Regions from separate parts of the Peribacillus sp. FSL E2-0159 genome, predicted to be linked through region 2. Evidence: riboswitches for the same ligand, from Rfam matches in the RefSeq annotation. Region 2 holds a riboswitch; each other region holds the start of a gene.
What was found. A riboswitch is a leader RNA that binds a small molecule or an ion and turns the genes downstream of it on or off. The one in region 2 is predicted to bind cobalamin.

Region 1: linked by a shared signal. The riboswitch ahead of metE (5-methyltetrahydropteroyltriglutamate--homocysteine S-methyltransferase) and the one ahead of NYE63_RS27920 (ABC transporter substrate-binding protein) in region 2 are both predicted to bind cobalamin.
Region 3: linked by a shared signal. The riboswitch ahead of nikA (nickel ABC transporter substrate-binding protein) and the one ahead of NYE63_RS27920 (ABC transporter substrate-binding protein) in region 2 are both predicted to bind cobalamin.
Region 4: linked by a shared signal. The riboswitch ahead of NYE63_RS12540 ((2Fe-2S) ferredoxin domain-containing protein) and the one ahead of NYE63_RS27920 (ABC transporter substrate-binding protein) in region 2 are both predicted to bind cobalamin.

The regions. Positions count from the first base shown of each region.
Region 1 covers NZ_CP152053.1:798,361-805,692, forward strand. Annotated here, with positions in the region: gene NYE63_RS03925 (ABC-2 family transporter protein) at 1-508, shown strand, start outside; gene NYE63_RS03930 (acyl-CoA thioesterase) at 553-1,029, opposite strand; gene metE (5-methyltetrahydropteroyltriglutamate--homocysteine S-methyltransferase) at 1,026-3,332, opposite strand; cobalamin riboswitch at 3,477-3,669, opposite strand; gene NYE63_RS03940 (potassium channel family protein) at 3,913-4,332, shown strand; gene bcp (thioredoxin-dependent thiol peroxidase) at 4,395-4,865, shown strand; gene NYE63_RS03950 (aminopeptidase) at 4,877-5,998, shown strand; gene NYE63_RS03955 (D-2-hydroxyacid dehydrogenase) at 6,134-7,078, shown strand; gene perR (peroxide-responsive transcriptional repressor PerR) at 7,241-7,332, shown strand, end outside.
Region 2 covers NZ_CP152053.1:5,700,444-5,707,775, reverse strand. Annotated here, with positions in the region: gene NYE63_RS27945 (DNA topoisomerase III) at 1-513, opposite strand, end outside; partial or broken gene NYE63_RS27940 (DNA topoisomerase III) at 769-1,031, shown strand; gene NYE63_RS27935 (hypothetical protein) at 1,086-1,250, opposite strand; tRNA gene NYE63_RS27930 (tRNA-Arg) at 1,729-1,802, opposite strand; partial or broken gene NYE63_RS27925 (polysaccharide deacetylase family protein) at 2,182-2,866, shown strand; cobalamin riboswitch at 2,953-3,128, shown strand; gene NYE63_RS27920 (ABC transporter substrate-binding protein) at 3,302-4,267, shown strand; gene NYE63_RS27915 (iron ABC transporter permease) at 4,230-5,285, shown strand; gene NYE63_RS27910 (heme ABC transporter ATP-binding protein) at 5,292-6,764, shown strand; gene cbiB (adenosylcobinamide-phosphate synthase CbiB) at 6,761-7,332, shown strand, end outside.
Region 3 covers NZ_CP152053.1:2,409,649-2,416,980, reverse strand. Annotated here, with positions in the region: gene nikC (nickel transporter permease) at 15-845, opposite strand; gene nikB (nickel ABC transporter permease) at 848-1,786, opposite strand; gene nikA (nickel ABC transporter substrate-binding protein) at 1,823-3,454, opposite strand; cobalamin riboswitch at 3,609-3,798, opposite strand; gene NYE63_RS11935 (aspartyl-phosphate phosphatase Spo0E family protein) at 4,393-4,560, shown strand; gene NYE63_RS11930 (D-glycerate dehydrogenase) at 5,058-6,044, opposite strand; gene NYE63_RS11925 (MFS transporter) at 6,066-7,332, opposite strand, start outside.
Region 4 covers NZ_CP152053.1:2,548,849-2,556,180, reverse strand. Annotated here, with positions in the region: gene cobJ (precorrin-3B C(17)-methyltransferase) at 1-769, opposite strand, end outside; gene NYE63_RS12540 ((2Fe-2S) ferredoxin domain-containing protein) at 785-1,153, opposite strand; cobalamin riboswitch at 1,303-1,494, opposite strand; cobalamin riboswitch at 1,696-1,892, shown strand; gene NYE63_RS12535 (hypothetical protein) at 1,875-2,045, shown strand; gene NYE63_RS12530 (energy-coupling factor ABC transporter permease) at 2,066-2,809, shown strand; gene NYE63_RS12525 (energy-coupling factor ABC transporter substrate-binding protein) at 2,811-3,122, shown strand; gene cbiQ (cobalt ECF transporter T component CbiQ) at 3,109-3,885, shown strand; gene NYE63_RS12515 (ATP-binding cassette domain-containing protein) at 3,904-4,749, shown strand; gene NYE63_RS12510 (YozQ family protein) at 4,850-5,068, opposite strand; partial or broken gene NYE63_RS12505 (alanine:cation symporter family protein) at 5,198-5,621, opposite strand; gene NYE63_RS12500 (AMP-binding protein) at 5,723-7,297, opposite strand; gene NYE63_RS12495 (acyl-CoA dehydrogenase family protein) at 7,325-7,332, opposite strand, start outside.

The DNA of each region.
Region 1 (7,332 bases), 930 kb from region 2:
AATGGACCGGATATTAACAAGACCGATACATAGCCTGTTTCAAGTTATTTTAGAAAGAATCGAGCTAGAAGCGTTATTTGGTGTTGTCACCGGTTTGATCATTATATTCTATTCGGGGATTTCATTAGATCTGCAGCTTGCGTGGTATGACCCGATTCTTTTCATCATTTTTGCAATAGGAGGGGCCCTCGCTTATGCAGCCATTTTCGTTGCGATAGCAAGCATTGGGTTCTGGTCGGATGCGAAAACATCCATCATGCCAATGATGTACAATATCGGGAACTACGGGCGCTATCCTGTTGATATTTATAATAAGGTCATCCGTTTTGTCCTTACATGGGTGCTGCCATTCGCGTTTGTTGGTGTCTATCCGGCATCTTATTTCCTTAGAAAAGAAGAGTGGTATGCATATGCATTTGCCACACCTGTAATTGGGGTTGCCTTTTTCGTGATATCCGTTTTCATATGGAATCAGGGAGTGAAGAGGTACCGCGGGGCAGGGAACTAAAAAAAACCCCTTCAACATCATTCATGTTGAAGGGGTTTTTTTGTTTAGTTCCGTTTTTTCTTTCTTTTAATATATCTTGCTTGTGCTTGAGCATATTGCTGCTTTTCCTCTTCCGTTTCCGGTATGACCTGAGGTACGTTTGTCGGCTTACCGTCTTCATCAATGGCCAGCATCGTTAAAAAAGCGCGTGCCGTAAGCTGTTTTTCACCTGTTAAAAGGTTCTCACGCTCCACTTTTACGAATACCTCCATTGATGTGCGATGAGCACAGGTGACATAAGCTTCAAGGTTGATCGCATCCCCTGTCTTGATGGGGGCCAAAAAATCAAAAGAGTCGCTTGAAGCAGTCACAACGGGTTTTCGACAATGACGCATAGCTGAAATGCAGGCTATTTTATCAACATAGGCCATTACTTTTCCGCCAAAAATGGTATTGTGATGATTTGTATCCGGCGGAAAAACAAGGTCGGTTAAAAAAGTCCGTGACTGCTGTGTTGGATGGGAAACGTTCTTTTCAATCATTTGCCTGTTGGTTTAGCTAAAAGGTTTTCACGGACGATTTTTGCTGCTTCGACCATGTTTTTCAGGGAAGCGACGGTTTCCGGGATACCCCTTGTTTTCAGGCCGCAGTCGGGATTGATCCAAAACTGGTCTTTATCCAATACCTTGATGCCCCGTTCAATCATATCGACCATTTCTTCCACTGCCGGCACACGCGGGCTGTGAATATCATACACACCCAGGCCAATGCCTTTTTCATATGTTTTTTCCTCGAATGCCGAAGCAAGCTCCCCATGACTACGGGATGTTTCGATGGAAATTACATCGGCATCGAGGGAGGAGATGACATCCATGAAACTGTTGAAGTCGCAATAGCACATATGCGTGTGAATTTGGGTTGTATCCTCCACGCTTGATGTGGATATCAAGAATGAATTTACAGCCCAGTTTAAATACTCGTCGCGATCGCTTTTTTTCAATGGCAGACCTTCTCTAAGTGCAGGCTCATCAACCTGAATCATTTTAATTCCTGCGGATTCCAATGCAATGACTTCTTTTTCTAAAGCGAGCGCCAGCTGATAGCAAACATTCTCCCTGGAAATATCATCACGGACAAATGACCAGTTCAAAATTGTAACAGGACCTGTAAGCATTCCCTTTACCGTCTTCTTCGTAAGGGATTGTGCGTATACACTTTCCCTTACTGTCATCGGTTCGATGAAATGGATGTCGCCGTAGATGACTGGTGGTTTCACGCAGCGGGATCCATAGGATTGTACCCAACCCTTTTCTAGAAAGACGAATCCGCCTAACTTATGGCCGAAGTATTCAACCATATCCGTCCGTTCGAATTCTCCGTGAACGAGAACATCCAAACCGATTTCTTCTTGGATTTCGATCCACCTGCCGATTTCTTCGTTAACGAATGTTTCATATTGCGAAGCGGTCCATTCTCCTCTTTTGAATTTCCCGCGTGCTTGTTTAACTTCAAATGTCTGCGGAAAGCTACCGATCGTAGTCGAAGGAAGAAAAGGCAATTTGAAAAATTCCTGTTGTTTTTGGTAACGCTCTTTAAATGGAAGCTGACGGCCGGCGGTCCTGGTTTTAACCTTTTCGACATTGGAATGTACACTCCCATGATTCCGTGCATTTGAACTTGCTAACGTTTGAACCGTAAATTTATTTGCATCGACTTTTTCGGCGATTGCTTCAAAGCCTTGATTATTCCCTTTGACCAAGAGTGTGATTTCCTCAAGTTTCTCATCAGCGAAAGCAAGGGCCTCTTTCACTTCTTTTGAAAGGGCGGTTTCATTACGAACGGTCACTGGTACATGAAGCAGGGAACAAGAGGGCTGAATCCAAATTTGGTCTTCGGCTACCTTTTTCTTAAGTGTCTCGATCAATTGGATTTTTTTCGATAAATCAGATAGCCAAATATTTTTTCCGTCAATCACACCTGCAGCAAGCACTTTGTCCTTCGGGAAACCGAATGCTTCAAGATTACTTAGATTCTTCCCTTTATCATGTACAAAATCAAGACCGATTCCTTGGACTTGTAATTCGATGACTTCTTGATAATGTTCCACGGCATCAAAGTATGTTTGTAGCATGATGTTCAGGTTTGGTGCTGCTTCATTCAGTTTTTCATAGAGGTAAGTAACTGTCTGCATATCATCTTTGGAAATGGATGAAACAAGAGAAGGTTCGTCCATTTGAACCCACTTCACGCCTTCTTGCTCCAACTCCCGCAGGATTTGCGTGTATAGGGGAAGCAGGCTCAGGATGATGCCAGGGATTTCTTGTTTATTGAAGCCTTTGGAAAGGGAGATGAAAGTATAAGGTCCGATCAACACGGGCTTCGTTTCAATCCCTAGCTTTTCCTTGGCTTCCCGATATGCTGCAAGTGGTTTATTTTCTGTTAAAGTCAGCTGTGACAGTTTTAATTCAGGGACGATATAGTGATAGTTCGTATTGAACCATTTCGTCATTTCGGAAGCGACTTCATCATTGTTTCCGCGAGCCATTGAATAATAAACGGAAAGGGGAACGATTCCGCCTTCATAAGCTGAATAACGTTCAGGAACAAGACCGAACATGACGGACATATCCAGCATTTGATCATAGAAAGTGAAGTCGTTGACAGGAATGATATCTATGCCCCGTTTCTTCTGTTTTTGTAAGTTGCCTAAACGGATGGCTTTTAGTTGTGCCGTAAATTCTGCTTCATCGATTTTACCGGACCAGTAAGCTTCTAATGTACGTTTCCATTCACGATCTTCCCCGATTCGGGGGTAACCCAAACTACTGCTTTTCAAAATTCCCATCCTCCTAAATTCATTTGATTGAACAAAAAAAAAGCATCCCTAACCGTCAAAAGAGAAAGTTAGAAATGCTTAAAATAAAGAGGCATTCAGAATGCCCCTTACAATTATAAGGTCCCTAACACCTCCCTATCTCCCGTAGGTTAAAACAGTGTTGTCGAAATAGGCAGGTCTCCTGACTTAGGGAATATCATTAGCGGCGGGCCTTCCCGATCCTTTGATCAGTGGCATATTGGATGGCGCTAACATTCCCATTACAGTGGCGGGACCGTGCCGGAATTACACCGGACTTCCCTTTTAATCCTAATGAAAATTAGGAACCTATTTCCACATATGAAATTTTGCAAAACCTGCCTTGATAACTGTTTGCAGGTCAAAGATTTATAAAATAAAAACTATTATAAAAATTTAGACAATCGTAACATATCCGACCAAAAGGGTCAACATGGAAAAAAGATTCGGGAAAAGTAACCGTTAATTGGAAGTGGGGGAATAAGGATGAGGTCTGTTCCTAAAAAAGAATATATTGTTTGGACAGGGAGTATGTATAAAGAGAGTGGCGTTTTGAAATGGGGCGTGGGGGATGACTTTCTACATCTTGATTGCAGGAATCATTTTTTGTATGGTGATGAGCATTCGTACGTTATTTCTTGTTGAGTCGGGAGGAAAGAAATTTTCTCTGGAGGATATGCTTTGGCTTGGCAATTTATATGCGACGATATTAGTTGGGTTTGCACTGATTTATTTATTATACGAGCTTCAGAATCATTCGGTGATTCTTGATATGGGCAATCGATTGGATGGCACTTTCTATGAACAGTTGAAGACTTCTTTTTATTTTAGTGCGATGACGATGTTTTCTGTAGGGTATGGAGATATAGCCCCAATTGGCATGGGCAGGATGATAGCTACCATTCAGGCTTTCATCGGGTATACACTGCCGGCAGCGTTCGTGATTCGGACGGTGATCGATCTGGAGCAGAAAGATAGGAGGGATAAATGAAAGTTGTTTTTCTTTCGATTATTGGGTACTCTTACCATAATGAAAAAAATGGAGGGTTCAATATGACTGTTAAAATTGGAGAAACAGCACCTGATTTCAAACTCCCTGCAAACAATGGCGAAATGGTATCGCTATCGGATTTTAAGGGGAAATACATTGTTTTATATTTCTATCCAAAAGACATGACGCCAGGCTGCACGACGGAGGCTTGTGATTTCCGGGACCATAATGAGCAATTCGAGGAATTGAACGCGGTCATCATTGGTATCAGCCCAGATCCGGCGGCACGTCATGAAAAATTCATTGAAAAACATGGATTGCCTTTTCTGTTGCTGGCTGACGAAAATCATGAAGCGGCTGAATCATTTGAAGTTTGGCAATTGAAAAAGAACTTCGGCAAGGAGTATATGGGCATTGAACGTTCAACTTTCTTGATTGATAAGTCTGGTAAGGTAGTCAAAGAATGGCGTAAAGTAAAAGTCAAAGGCCACGTCGAAGAAGCGCTTGAAACTCTTCGCGACCTCGAAAAATAAGGGACAGGCAGATGAAGGATGAGCGAATAACGAAGCTTGCAGCCAGGCTGATTCATCATTCGATACAATTACAGCCAAAAGAGAGAATCCTCATACGGGGGCATATCAACACGAAACCATTATTGAAAGAGCTGATTGATGAAATATACAGAGTTGGTGCTTATCCATATGTAGAACTCGAAGACGATGAGATAAGCCGCCACCTGTTACAAGGGAATGTGAAGGAACAACTTGAAATATCTTCGCAATGGGCTTTGAAGAAATATAGGGATATCGATGCGGTCATCATCATCACAGGGGAAGAAAACGATGTGGAAATGAATGATGTTCCCATCGAGAGGCACCGTCTTCAAGGGGAGGCAATGAAATCTCCTACTCTTTTTTATGTAAACAACCGACGTTGGGTCTTACTTAATTATCCCACCAACGCATCGGCGCATAAAGCCGGCATGACCTTCGATAGGTACCAAGACTTCCTTTTGAACGTATGCACCATGGATTACGGGAAAATGGAGGCGTCCTTGAAACCGTTAAAACAATTGATGGAACGAACTGACAAAGTCAGGATCGTTTCACCAGAGACAGATTTGACCTTTTCCATCAAAGGTATGCCTGCCATCATATGTGCCGGAAAAAAGAATTTACCGGATGGGGAAGTTTTTACGGCACCCATAAAAGATAGTCTCAATGGAAGGATAGCCTTCAACACACCCACAACCTATGAAGGAATCACCTTTAGTGACATAGAATTAAACTTTAAAAAGGGAAAAATCATTAGAGCGACATCCAATCGTGACACTGAAATGAACCAAATTCTTAATATTGATGAAGGGTCCCGGTTTATAGGGGAGTTTGCAATTGGAATCAATCCATACATATTGGAACCTATGGACGATATCTTGTTCGATGAGAAAATAAGCGGGAGTCTACACTTGGCTCTTGGACTTGCCTATGAAGAAGCGGATAATGGAAACCGTTCATCGATACATTGGGATATGGTCTTGATCCAGCGTCCCGAATATGGTGGTGGTGACATCTATTTTGACGACGTCCTGATCAGAAGGGATGGCGTTTTCATTTTGCCGGAATTACATGCTTTAAACCCAAATTCTTTAAAATTAAGCCTTTTTTAATAAGGTAAGGCTTTTGTCCAACTCAAAAAGGGGACACCTGAATATGCTTTATTAAGGGAATACCTCCTCAGAGAAAGTTGCGCGGGACACATAGAGCCCGTGTTTTTTTATGTTAATTAAAAGGGAGAGATAAACATGTTAATACTTTCAACTGTCATTCCGAATGAAGTCATCCAAACGAAGATGATGGAAGCTTTTCCTGAATTGAACTTCATTTATCAAAAAGGATGGACGGATGGCCCGCTTCGTGAAGCGGAAATCTTAATTACATATGGTGAAGACTTAACTGAAGAAATCATTGAGAAAGCGGCGAACTTGAAATGGATCATGGTCATGAGTGCAGGGATGGAATTAATGCCACTTAAAGCCATTGAGGAACGTGGCATTCTGGTGACCAATGCAAGAGGCATTCATAAAATCCCAATGGCCGAGTATACGATAGGGATGCTTTTGCAATATGAAAAGAAATTGAAACTGCTAATGAAGAATGAAAAGGAAGAACTGTGGGATAGAAAGATTGAAGTAGGGGAATTGAATGGCAAGACTATGCTCGTTATTGGTGTCGGTGCAATTGGAGGGGAAGTGGCTCGTCTTGGGAAAGCCTTTGGGATGACGACGATGGGAGTGAACCGGAGCGGGAAACCAGTGGAATCCATCGATTACCTTTATACCATGGATAATTTATTGAAAGCCATACCGGGAGCCGATTATATCGTATCAGTCCTGCCGAGTACGGACGAAACGAAGGGCCTTTTGCAAAAAGAACACTTTAACGCAATGAAAGGATCTGCAGTATTCGTGAATATTGGCCGTGGCGACCTGATTAACGATGAAGTGTTGATCGAAGCCCTGGATGCCGGGGAATTGTCTCATGCCATCTTGGATGTATTTGATCCGGAACCATTAGGAAAAGGGCATCCGTTTTGGAAGATGGAGAATGTTACAGTTACACCGCATCTATCAAGTAAAAGCGGAGAATATTTACCAAGAACCTTTGCCATTTTCGAAAAAAACATGCGTGAATACATGAAAGCTGGAAAAGACTTCACCAACGTAATCGACTTATCTAGGGGATACTAAACTCAATGCAAAAATGGGAAAGATTCACTATGTTCATGAATAAACTAAAAAAGAATGGTTAAGCCATTGAATTATTGACAAATTCAACGCATAAAAGGTACACTATTTATAAATATTATAATTTAATAATTCATACTTAATGAGAAAAAGAGGTGGATGACGGTGTCTGAAGTTCAGTTAAAAGAAGCGTTGGATTCCTTAAAAGATACCGGTGTAAGAATAACTCCTCAACGCCATGCGATACTTGAGTATTT
Region 2 (7,332 bases):
ACCGATATACCAGTCTGCTTCCGAACGTGCTACTGCAGAAATATACAAGTCTTCATAAGCTTTACCAGGCTTTAAGTTATTGAATCCATCTTTAATAGCTTTATCTGTTACAGAAGAAATCCAGAGTCGTTTGATAGGCTTATGAACTTTTGCTTTATCAATAATCCAACGTGCAACTAATTCTCCTTCTCTCCCTGCATCAGTAGCCACAATTACTTCATTTACATCACTGCGATTTAATTGTGTTTTAACAGTATTAAATTGCTTTCCTGTTTGTTTCATGACAACTAACTTCATGTGTTCAGGAAGCATAGGAAGGTCTTCCAGTTTCCATGTTTTATATTTAATATCGTATGCCTCTGGATCTGCTAGTGTAACTAAATGTCCTAATGCCCACGTAACGATGTATTTATCGCCTTCTAAAAACCCATTGCCTTTTTTATTACACTTCAATACATTTGCGATATCACGTGCAACTGAAGGCTTCTCAGCAATTACCACACTTTTTGACATTTGTTCAAACTCCCTTACTAACTATTTACCGTCTAATATAACATAATTTCAAGGAGGAAATTGCCCCATACACTCCTATTTAGAGGACATAATAGACATTGCTTGTTTGAGAATTTCAACTTCTTTTTTTTAGCGTGTATTTTCTCTGGAAATTTCATTAACTTTTTTAGGAGAAATTGTAGTTTCTATATTTGAATAAATCTTAAAGTAGGAGATATTCCATATTCGTCCCCGTCAGGAACGAAATGTCCTGATTGCGGCCACAAAAAAAGTGTTTCACGTGTAACAAATTCCAGATGCCCGCAATGTCATAAAAGATGGAAATGCGCGGTCAAGGAGAAGCACAGACATTCACCTGTAAATGCGGTTTTCACGAAAAACTATCTTCTTACAATAAACGAAGAGGGCAAAATAAAAATCAAAAAGTATCCAAAAATGAAGTATCCAATTATATGAAAAAGCAAAATAAAGAAGAGCCGATCAATACTGCATTGGCGAAACTGAAATTCGATAAATAAAAGTAAAAGGATGGAGCAATCGCTCCATCCTTTTTCGGTATATTACTGCTTCGACTAAATTTCATTCAGTACGGTGCCATGTAATTCATATTCAAGTGTTTTGTCAGTGTGTGTGTGTTTATCCGAATCTACTCGTATGAGCGTACTGAATGGCTTTTGATCACCCGGACTGAAAATTGCTTCATCATTCTCTGGATTCCATAGGCTGTAAATACTCATGATCGTATCTCCCTCCTTTGGATGAGAAGACTAGTAATTCCCATGTTTGATTATCATCCAACTCTTCAATTGACTCTAACGCTGATCACCGGGACTAAACACCGCTGCGTCATTCTCTTTGTTCCATTGGCTTCTGATTGTACTCATTATGCACTATCATCTCCTTTGGTGAGAATGTCTTACAGTATTTGTATACCCGGATTAGACAGGTTAAAACATATATTTCAAAAAAAGACATGATTAATTTTTTTACTTTCAAACAGTTTGTATTGTTGTTTGCGAATTTTCCCAACCTTTATGCATAGTTTTTTGCGAGGATTTTCTGCAATCGGATTTTTTGATATCTATATGGCTTGATGAAATAATTTAGCTTTGAGACCTGCGTTTTCTCCATCAAAAAATCAATTGTTCTTAACTAACAAAAAAAACCCCCTGTTACTCCGCGGAAGAACCGCTTGTAACAGGGGGTTATAATTAGCGTCCCAGATAGGAATCGAACCTACGACCTACAGCTTAGGAGGCTGTCGCTCTATCCTGCTGAGCTACTGGGACATATATTAAAGTCGACGACTTATTTATTATATTTCTTATAGGCAAACTTTTCAAGCTAATAGCACATACTTATGAAAAAAAATCCTCATGAATGTTTAGCGTGTCGCTAAGCTCTATTGTTTCCTCTTTTTTCATTAAATGGAATACTTTATTGTTTACTGATTTCCTGGTACTATTATACTATAAAAAAATCAGGAGAATGATAGTGAAAAAATATAGAGTTTTAAGGATGGCGGCATTGCTGGGGATTTTGATTTTAACTGGATGCTCACAAGGGATTTTAGAGGGGATAGGCACAAAGACGGCTGCACCGATTGCGGAAGATGACATTGAAGTGGCCGAAGCGGCTGAGAATGGGACCGGGCAGGATTCGGGGGGCCAAATCGATACGGGAGACTGGATAACGGCCGAGTCCCCGGTCCAGCTCCCGCAGCATTTCTCAAGGTAATGGCCTCCGGGTTCCAAGGGAGGAATTCCGATCACAGATGGTTTGGCTTCGGGAGAATGGTTACTATACATTATCCCCTGAAGAAGCATTCCTCGTTTTAACCGAGAATCGGATGCCAAGTGAGAAGTGCGTCTGGCTTACTTTTGATGATGGTTATACAGATAACTACACGGAGGCTTTCCCGATATTAAAAGAAAATGATATGAAAGCAACTGTCTTCATGATCGGGAAGTCCATTGATAAAGGTCATCACCTGACTGAAAATCAAATGGTGGAGATGAGCAGGAATGGGATTTCAATCGAAAGTCATACTTTCAACCATTTGGAGCTGAACCGCATGACGGCAAATCAGCAAGAAGCGGAAATGGTTCAATCGAAGGAGCTATTCGACCGTATCCTCGATCAGGACACGACAGTGCTTTCTTATCCGGTTGGCCGTTATAACGAAGAGAGTCTCTGGCTGTCAGAAGAAGCTGGATACAAGATGGCAGTCACTACCGAACCTGGGGGGGCTTTAAGGGACCAAGGGGTGCATGCCCTGCATCGAGTTCGGATCTCACCTGGGTTATCAGTCGAGGGGTTTGCTGCACTGATTGAAAATGCTTCAAATCATTGAAGGTGGACGGCTCATTTCGTACTTGTTCAGAAAAATCATATAATAATCGATTCTTACATGGTGTATAATGAGGGCAGTGAAAATTATATACATATGAACGATTTGGTGTCTTAATGACTTAAAAGGGAAGTTGGTGAAATGCCAGCGCGGTCCCGCCACTGTATATGGGAGCTGACGGCTGTGTACCACTGTATGAGATATGGGAAGGTGCCGTTGACGATGACCATGAGCCAGGAGACCTGCCAGAATTCGTACACCTGTAACCTACGCGGATGGGAAGGTGTGTGGCAGACCCAAGAGTCCGTAATGATATTGTTGCCATGCAAGCATCTTCCGTTTAACGGGAGGTGCTTTTTGTTTTGGAGGCATCTTCCAGGATTGCGTTTTCTTTATTAGGTGGGAAGAAATTAAATGAAAAGATTGTGGGGAATGAAAATGAAGAAAATTTTTGGTCTGATACTGTTGATGTTGATTACTGCAGGCATGATGGTCGGCTGCAGTGACGCTACTGATGAAGGAAAAGAAAAACAGCAAACGAATCATGCTCAACACGAAGCTTTCCCGATTACGATTAAAGATGCGACAGGGGAAAAAGTAACGATAGAACAAAAACCGAAGAAAATCGTTTCGTTGATACCAAGTAATACGGAAGTGGTCTTTGCACTTGGTTTGGGCAAAAAGGTCGTTGGTGTGTCCGACAATGATAATTACCCGGAAGAAACGAAAGAAATTGAAAAAGTTGGCGGAATGGAAATGAACACGGAGCTGATTGTCTCCATGAAACCTGACCTTGTTCTTGCGCATGCATCAAGTGCCCATAATTCAAATGAGGGTTTACAGCAGCTTAAGGATGCTGGAATAGATGTCCTCGTAGTCAATGATGCACAAAGCTTTGACCAAGTCTATGAGTCTATTGAAATGATTGGACAGGCAACGGGAGAACATGATAAGGCAAAAGAAATCGTTGCGGATATGAAAACGAAGCTCAAGGATATCCAGGAAAAGACCAAATCCGTAAAGGAAGAGGATAGGAAGACCGTTTTAGTGGAAGTTTCGCCTTCACCAGAAATATACACACCTGGAAAAAATACTTTCATGAATGAAATGCTTAATATTATTTCAGCGGATAATGCTGCTGCTGAATTGGACGGTTGGGCAAAAATTGATGAAGAGTCGATGATTGCTGCAAATCCGGATGTCATCATTACAACGTATGGTTATTATACGAAAGATTCAGAAAGTGAAGTGACGGCCCGAAAAGGATGGCAAGACGTAAATGCTGTTAAGAATGACCAAGTCTTTGATGTCCATTCTGACTTGGTGACCCGTTCCGGTCCACGCTTAATAGAGGGAGTAGAGGAACTTGCCAAATCAGTCTATCCGAACCTATTTGACAACTAAATGGACGTTTGCTTATTTGATTGCGTTGTTATTTTTGTTATTCGCAATGACGATAGGCATTTCCTTTGGTTCGGTGCCAGTACCGATTCCCGTACTTATACAAATAATCGGCAAGGAGATTTTCCATTTACCGATAGCTGCTGATCCGGATGAAATGCTTACGAATATCGTGATGAACATCCGCTTGCCGCGTGTGTTGCTTGCTGGTTTGGTTGGGGCATCACTTGCGATTGCGGGTGCAGCATTTCAAGGACTGCTCCGGAACCCGCTCGCTGATCCTTACACATTAGGTATTTCATCAGGAGCATCAGTCGGCGCCGTAATGACAATATTCTTGAATATATCACTGCCATTCATCGGTTTATATACTCTTCCGGCATTGAGCATCTTATGCTCAGTGCTCACGATGCTCTGCGTACTGACTTTTGCAAAAAAAATGGATCGATCGATGAAAGTGGAAACGATCATTTTAACAGGAATCATTTTCAGCTCGTTTTTAAGTGCCTTCATTTCATTGATGATTGCGCTGACGGGTGATGAATTAAGACAAATCATCGGCTGGCTGATGGGAAGCGTTTCAATGCGCGGATGGAATTATATTGCAATCATTTTGCCATTTTTTATTATTGGTTCGTTGACCTTGATGGTGAATACAAGCGAATTGAATGCGATGACTTTCGGGGAAGACCGGGCAAAACACTTAGGTGTGAATGTTAAGCGGCGGAAAATGTGGATCTTGATAGCCGGTTCGATTTTGACAGGAGCATCCGTTGCCGTTTCCGGGACGATTGGCTTTGTTGGCTTGGTCATTCCTCATTTTGTCCGAAAGATTTGGGGACCTGACCATAAACATTTGCTTCCGTTGTCATTGCTGGTAGGAAGCGGATTCTTAATATTGGCGGATTTTGCAGCACGGTCGATCATTGCCCCATCGGAACTGCCGATCGGGGTGATCACCTCACTTATCGGGGCGCCTGCATTTGCTCTGATTTTATTAAAGAGACGGAGAGAAGGGTAAAAACGGATGCTTGAAGTTAAAGGATTAACAGGTGGGTATGACAACAAAGCTGTTTTGGACTCTGTCTCTTTTGATGTACATAAAGGGGAATTATTCGGGATTCTTGGTCCTAATGGCAGCGGAAAAACGACGCTTTTAAGTATGCTTAGCGGGGTGCTCGATTATAAGGGCGGAAGCATACGGATAAGAGGGAGGGATTTGAAGGATTATTCGTCTAAAAAACTTGCACAGGTCATTGCTGTGCTCCCTCAACATTCCTCATTAGCCTTCTCCTATACAGTAAAAGAGACGGTCTCACTTGGGCGATATGCCCATCAATCAGGTTGGTTCCATAGTTGGTCCGAAGAAGATGAAACGATTGTCCAACGGGTTATGGAACAAACGGGAGTAGCTGATTTTCAGGATCTTCATTTTGAACGATTATCAGGAGGGGAGAGACAACGGGTCCTGCTGGCACAGGCACTTGCTCAAGAGCCGGAAATCCTTTTTTTGGATGAACCTACGAACCACTTGGATCTTTCCTATCAAAAAGATCTTCTTGATCTAATGAGGAAAATGGCAAAAGAGCAGAAGTTGACCGTTATTTCAATTTTTCATGATTTGAATTTGGCTGGATTATATTGTGATCGGCTTATGTTGCTTGAGAAAGGGCAAATTCAGGTTGTTGATGTGCCGAACGAAGTGCTCCAACAGGAACGGATTCAGGGTGTATATCATACTACGATCGAAAAACATCCACATCCCGCCCTTCCGAAACCGCAGATGTTCATCGTACCGGAAAAGCATGGCCAGGATACTATCCCATTGGAAATTGATGATTCTTATTTGACAGTCGGACCTGAGATGATTCAATTGGATTCTCCGATCATGCTTAGAACGATGTCTTCTGGAGTGACTGGTTCGGGGACGGGCTGGCATAAATATTTTGTGAATAGGCACGTCCATCATGGCTATGATTGCGAGGATCATCATGTTGAAATGGCCGACTATTTAAAAGCTCATGGTTTTGAACCTCAGGAAACGGTAGGGATGATGACAGCTGTCTTTCTCGATACGGTAGCTTTCAAGCTATTAAGAGCTGAAGATTTCTCGGTTTTTATTATCGTAACGGCTGGTGTAGGGAATGCCATCGATGCTTCTTTAGCTGACCGGCATTCTTGGAGTTCCGCTCCAGGAACAATAAATACATGGATATTCGTAAATGGTCATTTGGCAGAAGAGGCTTTCATCCACAGCATAGTTACTGCGACAGAGGCAAAAGTAAAAGCGCTTCATGATTTGCATGTATTGGATAAGGTGACAAATACATGTGCAACAGGAACATCGACAGACAGCATTTTGATTGCTGCAACTCAAAGAGGGGCAAAGCTTCAATATGCAGGCACCATCACTCCATTAGGGAAGCTGATCAGCCGAGGTGTATATGATTGTACAGTGGAAGCATTAAAGAATAATCGGAAACGGATTGAGGATTTATGATTTACCATCATCTTTTGGCAGTTACGCTTGCGTTTTTCCTTGATCTATTAATTGGTGACCCGCCAAATTGGCCCCATCCAGTCAAATGGATAGGAACGATGATAAGCAAGTTGGATCTGGCATTCAATAGAGGAACATATAAGAAACGGAATGGACTATTCATGTTGATCATCGTCTTATCAGTGGTGGTATTGATTACAGGTCTAACTGTCTATTTGGCTTATCGAATCCATCCGCTTGCAGGTATCCTTTGGGAGGCTGTTGTCATTTCTACTACGATAGCTCAGAAGGGCTTGAAGCAAGCTGGGATGGACGTTTGCCTACCGCTGAATGAAAGGGATTATCCTAAAGCAAGGCTAAAGCTTTCCTATATCGTGGGCCGCGATACTGCTGATCTTGATGAATCCGAAATAGTCAGGGGCACCGTGGAAACCGTAGCGGAAAATACCAGTGATGGGATTACAGCCCCAATGTTTTGGGCAGCTATTGGCGGTGCGCCACTCGCGATGGTGTACAGGGCGATTAATACCTGCGATTCCATGGTAGGGTACAAAAATGATAAATATGG
Region 3 (7,332 bases), 2.5 Mb from region 2:
ATCCATCCTCCCTTCTATTCCTTTTTTAGGTCTAGAGCATCCCTCAAAGCTTCGCCAAACAAGTTAAAAGCAAACACAACGATGAAGATCATCAACCCAGGGTAAAGCATCAATGAAGGGGTTTCTCTAAAAAATGGCTTACTATCATTGATCATCATTCCCCACTCTGCCTCTGGCGGCTGTATGCCAAGACCAAGAAAAGAGAGTCCAGAAATTGCTAAAATAACTCCTCCGATGTCCATAAAGATTAATACAACAACTTGAGAAATGATGGCAGGTAAAATATGTTTGATGACAATGACTCTCATTGGTGTCCCGCATATTTTGGCTGCTAAGACAAAGTTTTGCTCCTTTACACTAAGAACCATTCCTCGAATGACGCGTGCATAAAAAACCCATTGGACAAGCACCATCGCCAAGATCAGATTGCCAAGACTCGGTCCTAAAATTCCGATTAAAGCAAGGGACAGAAGAAAGCTTGGGAATGCCATGAGTATGTCACACATTCTCATGAAGAGATAATCAACCTTACCCCCTATAAAGCCTGCATAAATACCAAGTGGGATACTAATAATCATCATTAATCCCATGACAAGGAAAGCTGTACCCAACGAGGTTCGTGTTCCATAGATTAATCGGGACAAAATACATCTCCCTAAATGATCAGTCCCCAATGGAAACTGAGAGGAGGGCCCTTGCAGCTTCTGAACGATATCAATCAAGTTCGGATCATTAGGAGCCAAAAAAGGAGCAAAAAGAGCCAATACTGTCAGGAAGGAAATAATCATGATGCTGATCATCATGAGCTTATGTGTCATCAGCTTTCGTTTCACGTTTTGCACCACTCTTATTTCTCTCCCTCCCAGCGTATACGAGGATCCAGGAAAGAATATGTAAGATCCACAAGAAGATTACAGACCACAAAGATCACACCCATAAATAATACACACCCCTGAATCATCGGATAATCTTGATTTAATATAGATGTGACAAATAACTGTCCCATGCCGGGCCAAGCAAAAATTGTTTCAACAATAACCGCTCCGCTTAGCATGTTACCGAAGCTCATGCCAAGTCCAGTTATCACAGGTAGTAAGGACTTTTTTAAGACATGCCTGATAACGATTAGTCTTTGGCGCAACCCTCTCGCTCTAGCATAAACAACAAATGGTTCATTCAAATTTCCCAGCATACTAGCCCGAAGCAATCGCATATACGTACCTATATGCGCAAAAGCCAATGTCAAGGAAGGAAGCACTAGATGAGCCAAAGTCCCCCTTCCCAATACAGGAAATAAATCTAACTTTACTGATAAAAAATAGATCAAGAGAAAGCCAAGCCAAAAGGTTGGCATAGAGACACTTACAAAGGCTAATATTCTGCTAAACTGATCAACAAATTTCCCCTTGTAAATAGCAGAAATCATTCCTAAGGGTAAACTAATAACAACAATAAAGATAAGTGAAGCAAATGTTAATTGAACTGTTGGGAAGAAATGTACCACAATTTCTTCCCATACAGAGTTATTGGACACATAAGACATCCCTAAATCCAATTGCAACACTTTTCCCAGCCACTCAAAATACTGGGCATATAAAGGCTTGTTTAATCCAAGCTCAACTCGAAGGGCTGCCACTGTCTCATCCGTAGGAGGAATATGTGACGCCCTTAAGTAAGCTACTGCCGGATCTCCAGGAATTAAGTGAAGCAAGATAAAAGTGATGAGCGAAATTCCTAATAAAATTGGAATTAAACTTGTGAGACGTTTAAATATAAACCAACTCATGTAGCACTCCTTAAGTTGTTTTTAAGTATCCCCACTTCAATTAACATCAATTGAAGTTAAAGGGACCTCAGCTTCTTGAGGTAAAAAATCTACTCCACTAATGTTTTTTTGATACACTGCTATATTAGACTGATAAGATATCGGTAAATAAATAGCTTGTTCGTGCAATGTCGTTAATATATCGGAATACAGTATTTTTCTCTCCTCCTCGTCTGTAGTTAATAATACTTTTTTAATTTTCTGGTCTAATTCTTTCTTTACTGGCAACCCTAATTGAGCGTTATAATCTGGACCACCATTTTCCGTATTTGTCGTCATAGCTGCTAAATAGGAATGTGGATCAAACGGTACAGCCCAAGTAGATGTAAATAATAAATCAAATTCACCTTGAAATGCATTTGTCCAAAAAGTATTAGTTTCTTGACTAGTCAATTTAACATCTATTCCTAGCTTTCTAAAATCACCTTGGGTAAATTCTGCGATTGACTTTTGGATGTTGTCTGTACTATTAAACAGTAATTCCAATTGCAATTCTTTTCCGTCTTTTTCTCTAAATGGTTTCCCCTTCACTTGTTTCCATCCAGCATCATCCAATAACTGTTTTGCTTTTTCTGCATCATATTCATAAGGCTCAATTTTAATTTTCGTGTATGGCAAAATAGGTGGAAACAAAGTATCAGCCTTTTTTTCCATACCATAAAAGATCTTATCAATAACAGCCTGTTTATTAAAAGCATGTTGGAGCGCTAACCGAACTTTAAGATCTTTAGTCGCTTCTCTATTTGAGTTAAGAAGCAGCGTTCTAGTAGCTGTAGGTTCTGACAATTTGGTTTCATATTGCCCTGAATTCTTCAAAAATTGGAATGAATCTTGGCTTATGACCCCGTTTCCAAAAATAAAGTCGAGTTCTTTTTTCTCAAAAGCTAATACTCTTGACTCACCGTCAGTAATGACTTTAACAACCACCTTATCTACTTTAGGTTTAGTACCCCAATACTGTTCATTCCTTTTAAAAACTGCAAACTCATTTTTCTTATATTCGCTCAATACCCACGGTCCTGTGCCAATCGGAGACTTGAGTCCGTCCTTAAATGTGTTTTGACTGTCAGGAAAAGCAGCTTCTCCTACAAATCTCAACGGTCTGATGTAAGTTAGTTCTTGAAGAGTTGGATAATACGCGTTGTTCAAAATAAGTTTAAATGTATATTCATCTATTATTTCAGTACCTTTGATTTGGTTAATTAATTCCACCCATTCATGTTGTTTGCGATTATCTAAAATGGTATCAAAGTTTTTCTTAACGATTGCAGCATTAAAGAGGGAACCATCTGAAAATTTAACATCTTTCCTCAGATGGAATACATATTCTTTTCCATCTTTCGATATATCCCAGCTCTCTGCAAGCCAAGGCTGAATTTCTCCGCCTTCACCGTAATAAACAAGGGATTCATATACCATAGCCTGGGAAAAAAACTCATTCGGAAAATATGTGTGTGGATTTAAGTCACCTATATCCCCAGGCCATGAAAAAGTAACAACTTTTTGTTTATCTTTATCTGATGTATTTTCTTGATCTATTGTTGTGTTGCTGCAACCAGTAACAAAAATTGTGAAAATTACTAGTAGTCCAACAAAAGAATGAAATAATTTAGACCGTTTTAAAAACATGTTTTCTCACCTTCAATTATGGAATTTTATCTATTTGAAAAATTACGAAATATAAAAAAGCATTTCCAACCAGATTTAACGGTCAGAAATGCTTATAGTTTAAGAACAAATTCGTCTTCTAGCACTCTAACACCTCCCTATCTCCCGTAGGTTTAACAGCATTTTTAGAACGGGCAGGTTTTCTGACTTAGGTTCATCATCTCCATGCGTCTTCCCGGATATTATCCAGTGACTTTCTTGCATAGGACTCACCAATACAGCGGCGGGACCGTGCCGGATTTTGCACCGGCTTCCCTTTTAAATATTCGCTATTAAACGAATATACCCATTCCAATAAAATATGAAATTTTCCCTCATCTTCATAGTAAAATATAGTGCTTGTCCATCTTAAAATTATTAAGTCAAAACCTTTTGATGCTTCCTTAACACTTTAATAGTTTCATCTCTAATTAATTTTTGATAAACTCAGCAACTAATCATTTCCATCCTAGAAATAAACTAAAAACAGTTTGTAAAAAGGAGAACAACTATCTATTCTTAAGAATTTAACAAATATTAAAAACTCTCCTATATTATACGGTTTTACGATTACAACTCTCTAAAAATGGATATTAACTATATGAAAATAAAATCAAAAAGTTTACCTAATACAAATTATATTCCTTATCACAAATTTATGCCATATCAAATTAAGATCCTGATGTTTTTTAACGGTTCGTTTTGTACGGAGGCAATAATCTTATACAAACAGTTATTTGTAACGACATATATGAATGATAGTGTGTAGATTTTTCATTTTCAGATTTGTATTGCTCCCTCCCGAATAAGCTGTTTTTATAAGTGAATACTCACTTTTTTATTTGAAAGCAACCTAATTTATGTAATAATAGATTCATAACAAAAAAAGAAAGTACTTGAGGGATTCTACATTGGAGAGTATGGAAGAATTACATGAAAAAATTGAGATATTGAGGAAAGAATTAATAACTACGGGATTGATATATGGATTTTCTTCCCCAAAAACATTACATAAAAGCCAGGAACTAGATAAACTGTTGAATTTACTTTGGCATGAAAAAGAATCAAATGGTTTAGAATATGTCTAAAATCAGGAATGAAACCTGATTTGATTTTTCTACTAATACTCATGGGATCATTACAACTGCTGGAACTATCACTCGGAGTTATTTTGAAATTTTTTTTAATAGTCACTGTGTAGTTCATGCAGCATATTTCCTTTACTTCATCACCTCGTATTCTTTTCTTGGACTCGTGGACTAATTTTTTCTGTAAAATTCATTGAAATGATCATCCCTTCTTACCTAATGCTTCTTAGTTTAGTTTTCTTCGTTTTATTTTGTTTGTTGGAATTGTGCCGTAGAACAAATTATTTAGGGTCATTTTGATCACATTCTTTCTCCCCATTAAAAAGCATCCAAAATGAATGGATGCCTTTTTATCGAATTTTTCTTTTATGTCCTGCATTTAATAACAAACAATCTATCTCATCTAAGTTTAGGAATGGTGTGAGTTTTCAAATATCAACGATTCATTTAAATTGTCATGGACAACCTAATATTTCTGCTGAGTTAATGAATTTTTACTATTTTAGTAACTGAAGTCCTTTCAATTCAGGGACAACATTGCTTATCTCCCTTCCAGTAACCGCTGCAACGAGGTTCTTCGCCGCAAGCATGGCCATATCAAATCGTGTTTGATGAGTAGCTGAACCTATATGCGGCAGGGTAACCACGTTCGGCATGGCTAAAAGCGGATTGTCAGGCGATACGGGTTCCTGTTCAAATACATCCAAACCAGCTGCAAGGATTTCTTTAGTTCGCAGTGCTTCTATGAGGGCCTTTTCGTCCACCGTCTGACCGCGGGATGTATTGATAAAGATCGCAGATTTTTTCATCAGTGCGAATTGCTCCCGTCCCATAAGATGCCTCGTCTCCGGAGTATAAGGGACCATTAAAATAACGAAATCGGATTCCCGTAAAAGGTGCTCTAAAGAGGAATAGGTTGTACTTAGCGTTTCCTCCACTTCGAATTTTCTTCGCCGATTATGATATAAAACTTCCATGTTAAAACCGAATTTGCCTCGTCTTGCAATAGATTCCCCAATCCTCCCCATACCGATGATGCCCAATGTTTTTCCATGAACATCAACGCCAAAGAGGGGTTCATCGCCTTTATTTCCCCACTTGCCATCCTTTACAAACTTGTCCAGTTCCGGTATACGACGGGCTGCTGAGAGCATTAAGGCTAAAGCTAAATCGGCCACGGTTTCATCGAGAACATCAGGTGTATTTGTACCGATTATGCTTCTCTTTTTCATTGCCTCTAGATCAAAGTTGTTGTAGCCTACCGAGATATTGCTGACAGCCTTTAGACATGGTGCATGGTCCATAAGTTCATCATCTATTTTTTCTCCGGTGATGAGCAGTCCCTCCGCATCGGAAATTTGCTTAAACAGCTGGCTTCTGGTAATGGGTTCAGGGCCGTTCCATTTTTCATACTGGCAATACTTCGAAATAAATGCCTCTACCTCGGCCGGTACTGGTCTTGCTATATACACTTTTGGCATCAATTTATGTCCTCCTCGGTTACACTATTCTTGAATAGGATGTTTTACAATAAACCAATAACAGATTGCGGCGCATCCGGCGATTAAACCGCCAGATATAAAGGCAAGAGAGTAAGAGCCAGTAGCATCCACTATCATGCCTGCCACAACAGGGGAAAAGGCTCCACCAAAATAACCGCCAAAATTCTGAATTGCACCTACGGAAGCAACCATGGAAGGAGGAGCAATATCACCGGCAAGTGCCCACGCGCTGCCTGTAATGGCAGAAATAAAACAAAGAGCGAGGGTAAGTAATGTTAAGGTAATAGCGAGCCCTTTGACAAGTGGAACTGCACATACAACGATAGCGGCCGAGATGGCACATATACTAATTAAGGCACGCTTTGCTTTAATAGGTGTAGTAATTTCCTTGTCAACCAATTTTTTAGTAAGATATCCTCCGAAAATATTGCCAAAGATTCCGCCAAGCCAAGGAATACCAGCATATATACCCATTTCTTTAAGTGAGACATGATGGACATCAAACAAATAAAGGGGAAGGAAGACAAGGAAAATGTTCCAGATCCAAATGGTACAGAAGAAGCCCAGAATCATCCCCCACACGCTTCGATATTTAAATAACGAACCCCATTTTATTTTTGATGATTGAATGCCTTGCTCTACTCCACCACCTTCCGACTTAATGTATTCAAATTCCTCCTCGGAAAGTTTTTGGCTTTTTTCAGGATTTTTATAAAAAATAACAAAACCGATTGCGAAGATGATGCCGATCACACCCGTTATATAAAACAACGCTCTCCACCCAAAAGTCACCATAATGAAAACGAGAAGTGGCGGTGCAATGGCTGGTCCCCATTTGGACGAAGAATCCCAAATTCCAGTTGCCAAGCCTCGTTCCTTTTTAGGGAACCAATACGATGTGATCTTAGCCATCGTAGGAAAACACGGTGCTTCTCCCACTCCAAGTAAAATCCGTGCAGCAATAAATGAACTCATTTTATGAACGGCTCCCGTTAAAATGGTCGCACCACTCCACCAAATAAGCGCGATTGTATACACCTTTTTGGTCCCGAACCGATCGATCAGCCATCCGGAAGGAAGCTGCATTAATGCATAACTCCAAGAAAAAAAGGTTCCCAACAACCCGATTTCGGTCACGCTTAGTCCGAGTTCCTTCATCATTTCGGGAGCTGCAATGGAGAGGTTGGCCCGATCAAGATAGTTGATTATTCCCCCAATCAATAACCAGATGACAACGGTCCAGCGAAATTTCCGGCCAATATTTAATGGC
Region 4 (7,332 bases), 2.7 Mb from region 2:
CCGAATTCAAAGTATATTTCCTCTGATAGCCTCTTGGTGTGATGATTTTGTCATCATAGAAAAAGGTGGATGAATTACCAATAATGACGGTGGTCAACATTCCAATATCGTGATTCAACATATCTTTCAAATTGGTTATGACAATATCCTGCCTATCGCGATAAGCACTTTTCACCAACCCGACAGGTGTATCAGGAGAACGGTAGCGAAGGAGAATGTTCTGTGTTTCAACAATTTGCCTGGTCCGCCTGCCGCTGCGCGGATTATACAGGGCAATGACAAAGTCTGCCATTGCAGCTGCTTCAACCCTTTTAGCGATCAGTTCCCAAGGAGTTAAATGATCACTGAGACTGATCGTACACGAATCGTGCATGACTGGTGCCCCAAGTAAAGATGCACAAGAGTTAATTGCCGAAATGCCAGGAATGACTTCAATGCCCACTCCAGTTTCTTCTTTCCAGCCTTTTTCAATCAATACTTCATAAACCAACCCAGCCATTCCGTAAACTCCGGCATCCCCGCTGGAAATTACCGCAACTTTCTTACCTAGCTCCGCTTGTTTCACTGCTTCCTGTGCACGTGATACCTCTTCAGTCATCCCCGTACTAATAATCGTTTGATCTGTGAGCAGTCCCTGAATGAGTTCAACATAGGTTTTATAACCAATGATGTAGTCACTTTCTTGAAGGGCTTCGACAGCACGTTTGGTAATGTGTTCAAAATTCCCTGGCCCAAAGCCCACGACGAATAATTTACCGTTTGTACTCATTAAGACATCTCCTTTTTACGATTTGTTCTTTGAAATACCCGTATGAGCAGGAAAATCTGGATTCGGTGTCATTTCCCCATCATTGAATTGGTAGATCATTTGTGGAACAAACTCCCCATCATCAATATGGCTGACAATTTGGCGACCGAAATCAGGCGTTTCCACTCGATACCAGTTTCCTTGAGGATAGGCAATCACAACGCAGGCATCCTTACATCTTCCGTTACACCGTGTCCTGGTTGTATGGATTTTCAAATCCAGTCCTTTGGAAGTAATTTCATCGCGAATCGCTTGGGTTACTTCTTCCCCGCCCTTCTTCATGCAGCTGCTTCCATTACAAATCAACAGATGTGTATTTGTACCCATTAAGTTCCAAGTAGTCATCTTCTTCCTCCTGCGTTCAGGGAAAAGGCAAAATAAAAAACCTTAACATAAGAGTCAAGGTTTAAAAAAACTATATGAATGAGGAGCCCCAGGCAAGAATGCCCAATCTCCCAAAATCGTCATAGTCCTTCTACCTTTCCCTCCGAAAAGTATCATGCAATTTTAAAAGCAGGTTTCCTGGCTTACGCTTCATTTTACTTTGTCCCTTCCCGGCAACAATGCCAGTGGCTATCGACAATTTCATCAGCGTTTACAGTAGCGGGGGCTGCATCGGATTTTCACCGATTTCCCTATTATCCCTTGGTTATTCACACAAGAGCACTTTTAAAATTTAATATTTGGTTTTAATATACATTTCTAACTAACTTTATCTATCATATAACAACTTTATCAAAATTCAATAGTTTATTCCGACTGTTTAGAAAAGTTTAATAGTGTATATCCTTCCCACAAGCCTTTCCTTGCAACAAACTTAGTCAAAAAAAAAAGATAGTGTAGCTGGAATTATTTCTTTATGGTACACTATACGAGAATTTTCTAAATAATTACATAAGTTTTATGGTGTTGAATTTTTCGGAATTCAGCTTAAAAGGGAAGCCGGTGAAAATCCGGAGCGGTCCCGCCACTGTAAAGGGAAGTCCTATTACTTTAACTTTAATCCACTGTCAAATGAGATGGGAAGGATGTAATGGGATGATGAACCAAAGCCAGGAGACCTGCCATGAAGCGTGAAACTGTTTCAACCTACGAGGATGGGTGTGCGGATCAGGCAGAAAGGCCCATGGTTGGTTTATGCTGCAAAATTCCTGTTCATTACGCACTTCTTTCCTTTGAGAGAAGTGCTTTTTATGTTGGGCGCGCCTTTCTTGTCAAGATTGATCAGAAAAATTAAAAGTGTTGAAAGGAGAAAGAATGAAAAGAACCAATTGGAAAATTATTTATTTTGTCATTTTACTGCTTTTTGTCCCAAAAAGGGCAATGGCCATGCATATCATGGAGGGCTTTTTACCCATTGAATGGGCTATATTCTGGTGGGCCGTTACCCTTCCATTTTTAATCTTGGGTTACCGGTCCATTAGATCCAAGGTAAGGGAAAACCCAGAAACAAAAATGATGCTTGGCCTATCGGGTGCATTTGTATTCATTTTATCGGCCCTAAAGATTCCTTCCGTTACGGGAAGTTCTTCACACCCTACCGGAGTTGGTTTGGGATCCATTTTATTCGGACCATTGGCCATGAGTGTCGTTGGCTCCATCGTTCTGTTATTTCAAGCTGTTTTACTGGCTCACGGTGGATTGACGACATTAGGGGCCAATGCATTTTCCATGGCCGTTTGCGGACCGTTCATTGCTTACTTCGTCTTCAAGGGCGCAACTAAATTGAGGTGGTCTTTTTCACTTGCCGTTTTCTTGGCAGCTGCTTTTGGAGATTTGGGAACCTATGTGGTGACTTCCGTTCAACTTGCTCTTGCTTTTCCATCCGAGGTAGGAGGATTCATGGCCTCTTTCAGTAAATTTGCAGGGATTTTTGCCCTGACCCAAATTCCCTTGGCAATCAGTGAGGGGTTATTGACAGTCGTCGTGATGAATTTCTTGAAAAAATACAATCTAGGCGAATTGAAATTGCTGCGAGTTTTATCTAAGGAGGCCCGTTAACATGAAAAAAAGTTTACTGCTGCTTTTCCTGGTCGTCATTCTTGCTACCATACCGTTAATCACACAACAAGGAACGGAATTTGGCGGTGCCGATGGCGAAGCTGAAGAAGCCATCACTAAAATCCAGCCGCAATACAAGCCATGGTTCAACAGTATTTGGGAGCCGCCAGGTGCAGAAACCGAAAGCTTATTATTTGCGCTGCAAGCTGCGATCGGAGCTGGTTTCATTGGTTATTTCATAGGTGTAACGAGACAAAGAAATAAACAAACCAAACAAGAAATCCCCGAAAAATCGAAGCATGTTACTCATTGATAAATATGCCTATTTCAATGGGCTAAAGGATGTACATCCGTTGGAAAAGATGGTTTTTGCACTCTCCCTATTGCTATTTTCGTTAACGGTAAGGGATATGACCGTTTCGCTCATCACTTTTACGGTGATGAGCGCTTTAATCATTTTTGCGGCAAAAATCCCGCTTTCTTATTATCTTAAATTACTGCTATTACCAGGATTTTTTATACTATCAGGAACAATTACCATCCTTTTTTCTTTTACAAGCAAATTTACTTCGATTTCGAATATATGGTGGTCCTGGAAGGTCGGGAACTGGCAAATATTCATCAGCGATGACAGCATAGGTACAGTGATCAATTTGATCACTGTCGTATTAGGCAGCATCAGCTGTTTATATTTCCTTACCTTGACTACACCCATTACCGTCATCCTATCGGTGATGCGAAAACTTAAAGTGCCTTCCTTATTGGTCGATTTAATAGAGCTGACCTATCGCTTCATCTTTATTTTTTTAGATACAGCTTTGGCCATTCACCAATCACAAGCTTCACGGCTGGGGTATGGTTCGTTAAGGAAAGGCATTCGATCTCTCGGATTACTAATCTCATCATTATTTTTAGGAGTATTGCAGCGCTCTGGACATTTGACGATGGCGATGAACGCAAGAGGCTATCAAGAGAACCTTTCTTTTATCGAGGATACTTTCACCTATTCCGCACGCAATTGGCTGATCGCGATTGTAATACTAGGAAGCTTAATCTTTATTAATGGATTTTTGTAAATTGGAGGCAAACCAAGAATGGACGAGCATATTTTTCATATAGAAGGCCTCACCCATCAATTCGCAGATGGAACGTTCGCTTTAAACGATCTTTCGCTAACGATTCAACATGGTAAAAAGATAGCGTTATTAGGAAATAATGGTGCCGGCAAATCGACTTTATTCCTGCATTTAAATGGTCTTTTACAACCTACAGCAGGAAAGATCAGATTTAAGGGCAAGAAAATGAAATATGACCGTAAGGCATTATTATCATTACGAAAGCAAGTCGGGATCGTTTTTCAAGATCCCGACTCGCAGCTCTTTTCCGCAAATGTACAACAGGATATATCGTTTGGACCGATGAATTTAGGTTGGGATAGAAATGCAGTCCAGGAGAAAGTAAATTGGGCAATGGCTGAAACGGAAGTAACCGAACTGAAAGACAGACCCACCCATTTTTTGAGCCTAGGGCAAAAAAAACGTGTCGCCATTGCAGGGGTACTCGCCATGGAACCCAATGTCTGGCTCTTGGATGAGCCTACCGCTGGATTGGATCCTTATTTCTCAAAGCAGATCATGGCTCTGCTGGACAGTATCCACCACCAGGACAAAACGATAATCCTATCAACTCATGATGTTAATTTAGCTTATCAATGGGCTGATGAAGTCGTGGTCATGAACGATGGTAAGGTCATATACCAAGGGGACCCCGTATCCGTTTTCCATGATGAAGACGTTTTGCTGCAAGCGCATCTGGAGAAGCCATGGGTTTTTGAAATGTTTCAAGCCCTTCATCAATCAAGGGAACCTGCAGAACGGGACCTTTTCCCAAGAACGAAGGAAGAATTGCTTCAAAAGTTGGAGACAGAACGGATTTATTAATTATGTATCCCCTAGCTCTTGTTTCATTTTTCAAAAGCTAGGGGATCAAACCGAATAGCAGGCGATAATTCTTGTTCCTAAAAAAACAAAAATCCTATTATTACTTTTCTTCCTCAGATCTTTCTTTTGCAAGTTCAATATCTCTTCCCTTTACATCATCTACAACTGCTTTTATTTCGCCTTCCGCATAAGTATCCGAGACTTGTTCGTGGGTTCTAGCCAGTCCAGAAGATAAAGTATCTTCCCGTTTATAATCACTAACATCATATATTCTTCCGGCAATTTCTGAAGATTCATTTTTTGATTGCTTGCTATCCATTGTTTTCACTCCTAGTTTTTAAATTATCCAATCATCGATTGACAGCAGTATTAAAGACAAAGGTATTTTGTGTAAAAAACGAAGCAATATTCAATAATGATAAAAAAAGGAGGGAAAAGACAAAAAAGCTTACAAGTAAAATCCCCTTTCAAGGACTTTACTTGTAAGCTTAATGAGAGCTTTGGCCTCTTTCTTCACATCCACATTATCGTTTGGGTCACCCCAACAATCCGCATTCTTCAAACCTTTAATATTGTTCACATGGAAGACAAGATTTTCCCCACTTTTCTTTTGCTTTTGATAATCCTCCAGTGCAGCAAATGCACTCTTCCCTAGTAATGCTATCGCGAATAGGTTGATAATTGCCATAAGGGCCATCAGCCAGTCCCCAAACAAAGTCCAGTGAGGCATGCGAACCGAATATCTTCATCCCCACGACTGCGATACGATAGATGTTTAACCAAACCTTATTTTCATTGATGAAGCTAATGTTCGACTCTCGATAATAATAGTTGCCCACAATGGAGCTAAAGGCGAATAACAGTACAATTATGACATGGAAAATACCAGCCAAAGATCCCAATGCCGTACCGGCTTCATTAGAAAATAGGCCGCGCTTGATTCCCTGCATCATGGCGGCTTGTTCTGCCTCTCCTATATGGTTAGAATACCTTGTGCAAACATCTTTCTTAATTCTTTCTTATCAATTTTTCCAATCGGCGTTAATGGAAACTTATCCAGAAAATAGACTACTTTAGGAACCATATACTTTGAGGTTCTTTGTTTGCAGAAATCAATTAATTCCTCACTAGTACAGTTTAACCCGTCTTGCAGTGATGCAACGACACACACTACTTCTCCCCAATCTGTATGGGGAACACCTATGCAAGCACTTAATGCAACAGAAGGGTGCAGGTTCACCACCCGCTCCACTTCTGAAGAATATACGTTCATCCCGCCTGAAATGATCATATCTTTCTTTCGATCAACAATATAAAGGTAACCGCTTTCATCCCATTTGCCAATATCACCAGTGTAGAACCAGCCATCACGGATGTATTCCTGGGTAAGTTCAGGTCTTTGATAATAGCCTGCCATCATCGCTGGCGATTTTACGATAATTTCGCCAAGCTCGGAAGGTTTTACATCATTTCCTTCATCATCAATCAGTCGAACTTCGGTAAGAATGCACGGTTTTCCACAACTTTTCAAAATTTCCGAATTGTTATGATAGGCCCATACATGAGCGCTTTTCGATAGTCTTGTAATGACAATATTACATTCTGTCATGCCGTATTGCTGGCGCATAATGGGCCCGAATACTTCAAAAGCTTCTTTAAGGCGCTTTTGTGAAATTGGTGACGCGCCGTAGAAAATATTGCGCATTGAACTCATATCATATTCCATCTTCTTTGTCTGATCAAGTAGTCTGTATAACATGGTCGGTACCATGAATGTCGTCGTAATTTCATGTTCCTTTATCGCCCGTATGAATGCTGCAGCGTCGAATGAGCCCATCACATAGACATGGACGCCCGAAACAAGCGATCTCCAAAGTAATGAACCGGCTGAATGCACAATAGGCGTACTTAGCAATACTCGGTCTCGGTCGTCAAGTGGGTCTTCGATAGCGGCAGAAAGTATGGCGGCGCCGAGTCCCTTCTGGGAATGCATGACGCCTTTCGGTGTACCCGTTGTCCCGCCTGTATATGACAGAAGGGCAATGTCTTCCGCTTCAGCTAATGGCAAGTCTAAATTATTTATTTCACCGGGCCATTGAAACCGTTCAAACTCCTCTGGATAATCAAGATTAAAGCCAGGAAGCCCAATGACATGGACAACTTCCTTCTTCATTTCTTCCAAATACTCAAGAATAGTGTCAAAGTGTGTTTGTGTAGCTATTATGACCACTTCTGGTTTTGCTTCCTTTAAAATGAATTTTAATTCTCTTTTCCCCAGTTTTTCACTTAATGGCACTAAGGTAGCTCCACATTGCTGGATGGCCAAACCAAACATCACACTCTCAAAACTGTTTGGAATGATGGACGCTATGCGGACACCCCTGCCTGCACCTAAACGAAGTAAATAAGAAGAGATAAGATCTGTTTTTTTCCATAACTCGTCGTAGGTTATCGTTTCCCCGGTTGGCAACAAGGTTATAGCCGGCAGTTCGCCGAATCGTTTCATTCCTTTATTCAACAGTGACTGAAATGTCAAATTATGCAGCATGTATTTTTTCCTCCCTCGAAAAAGGTTTTACCCTT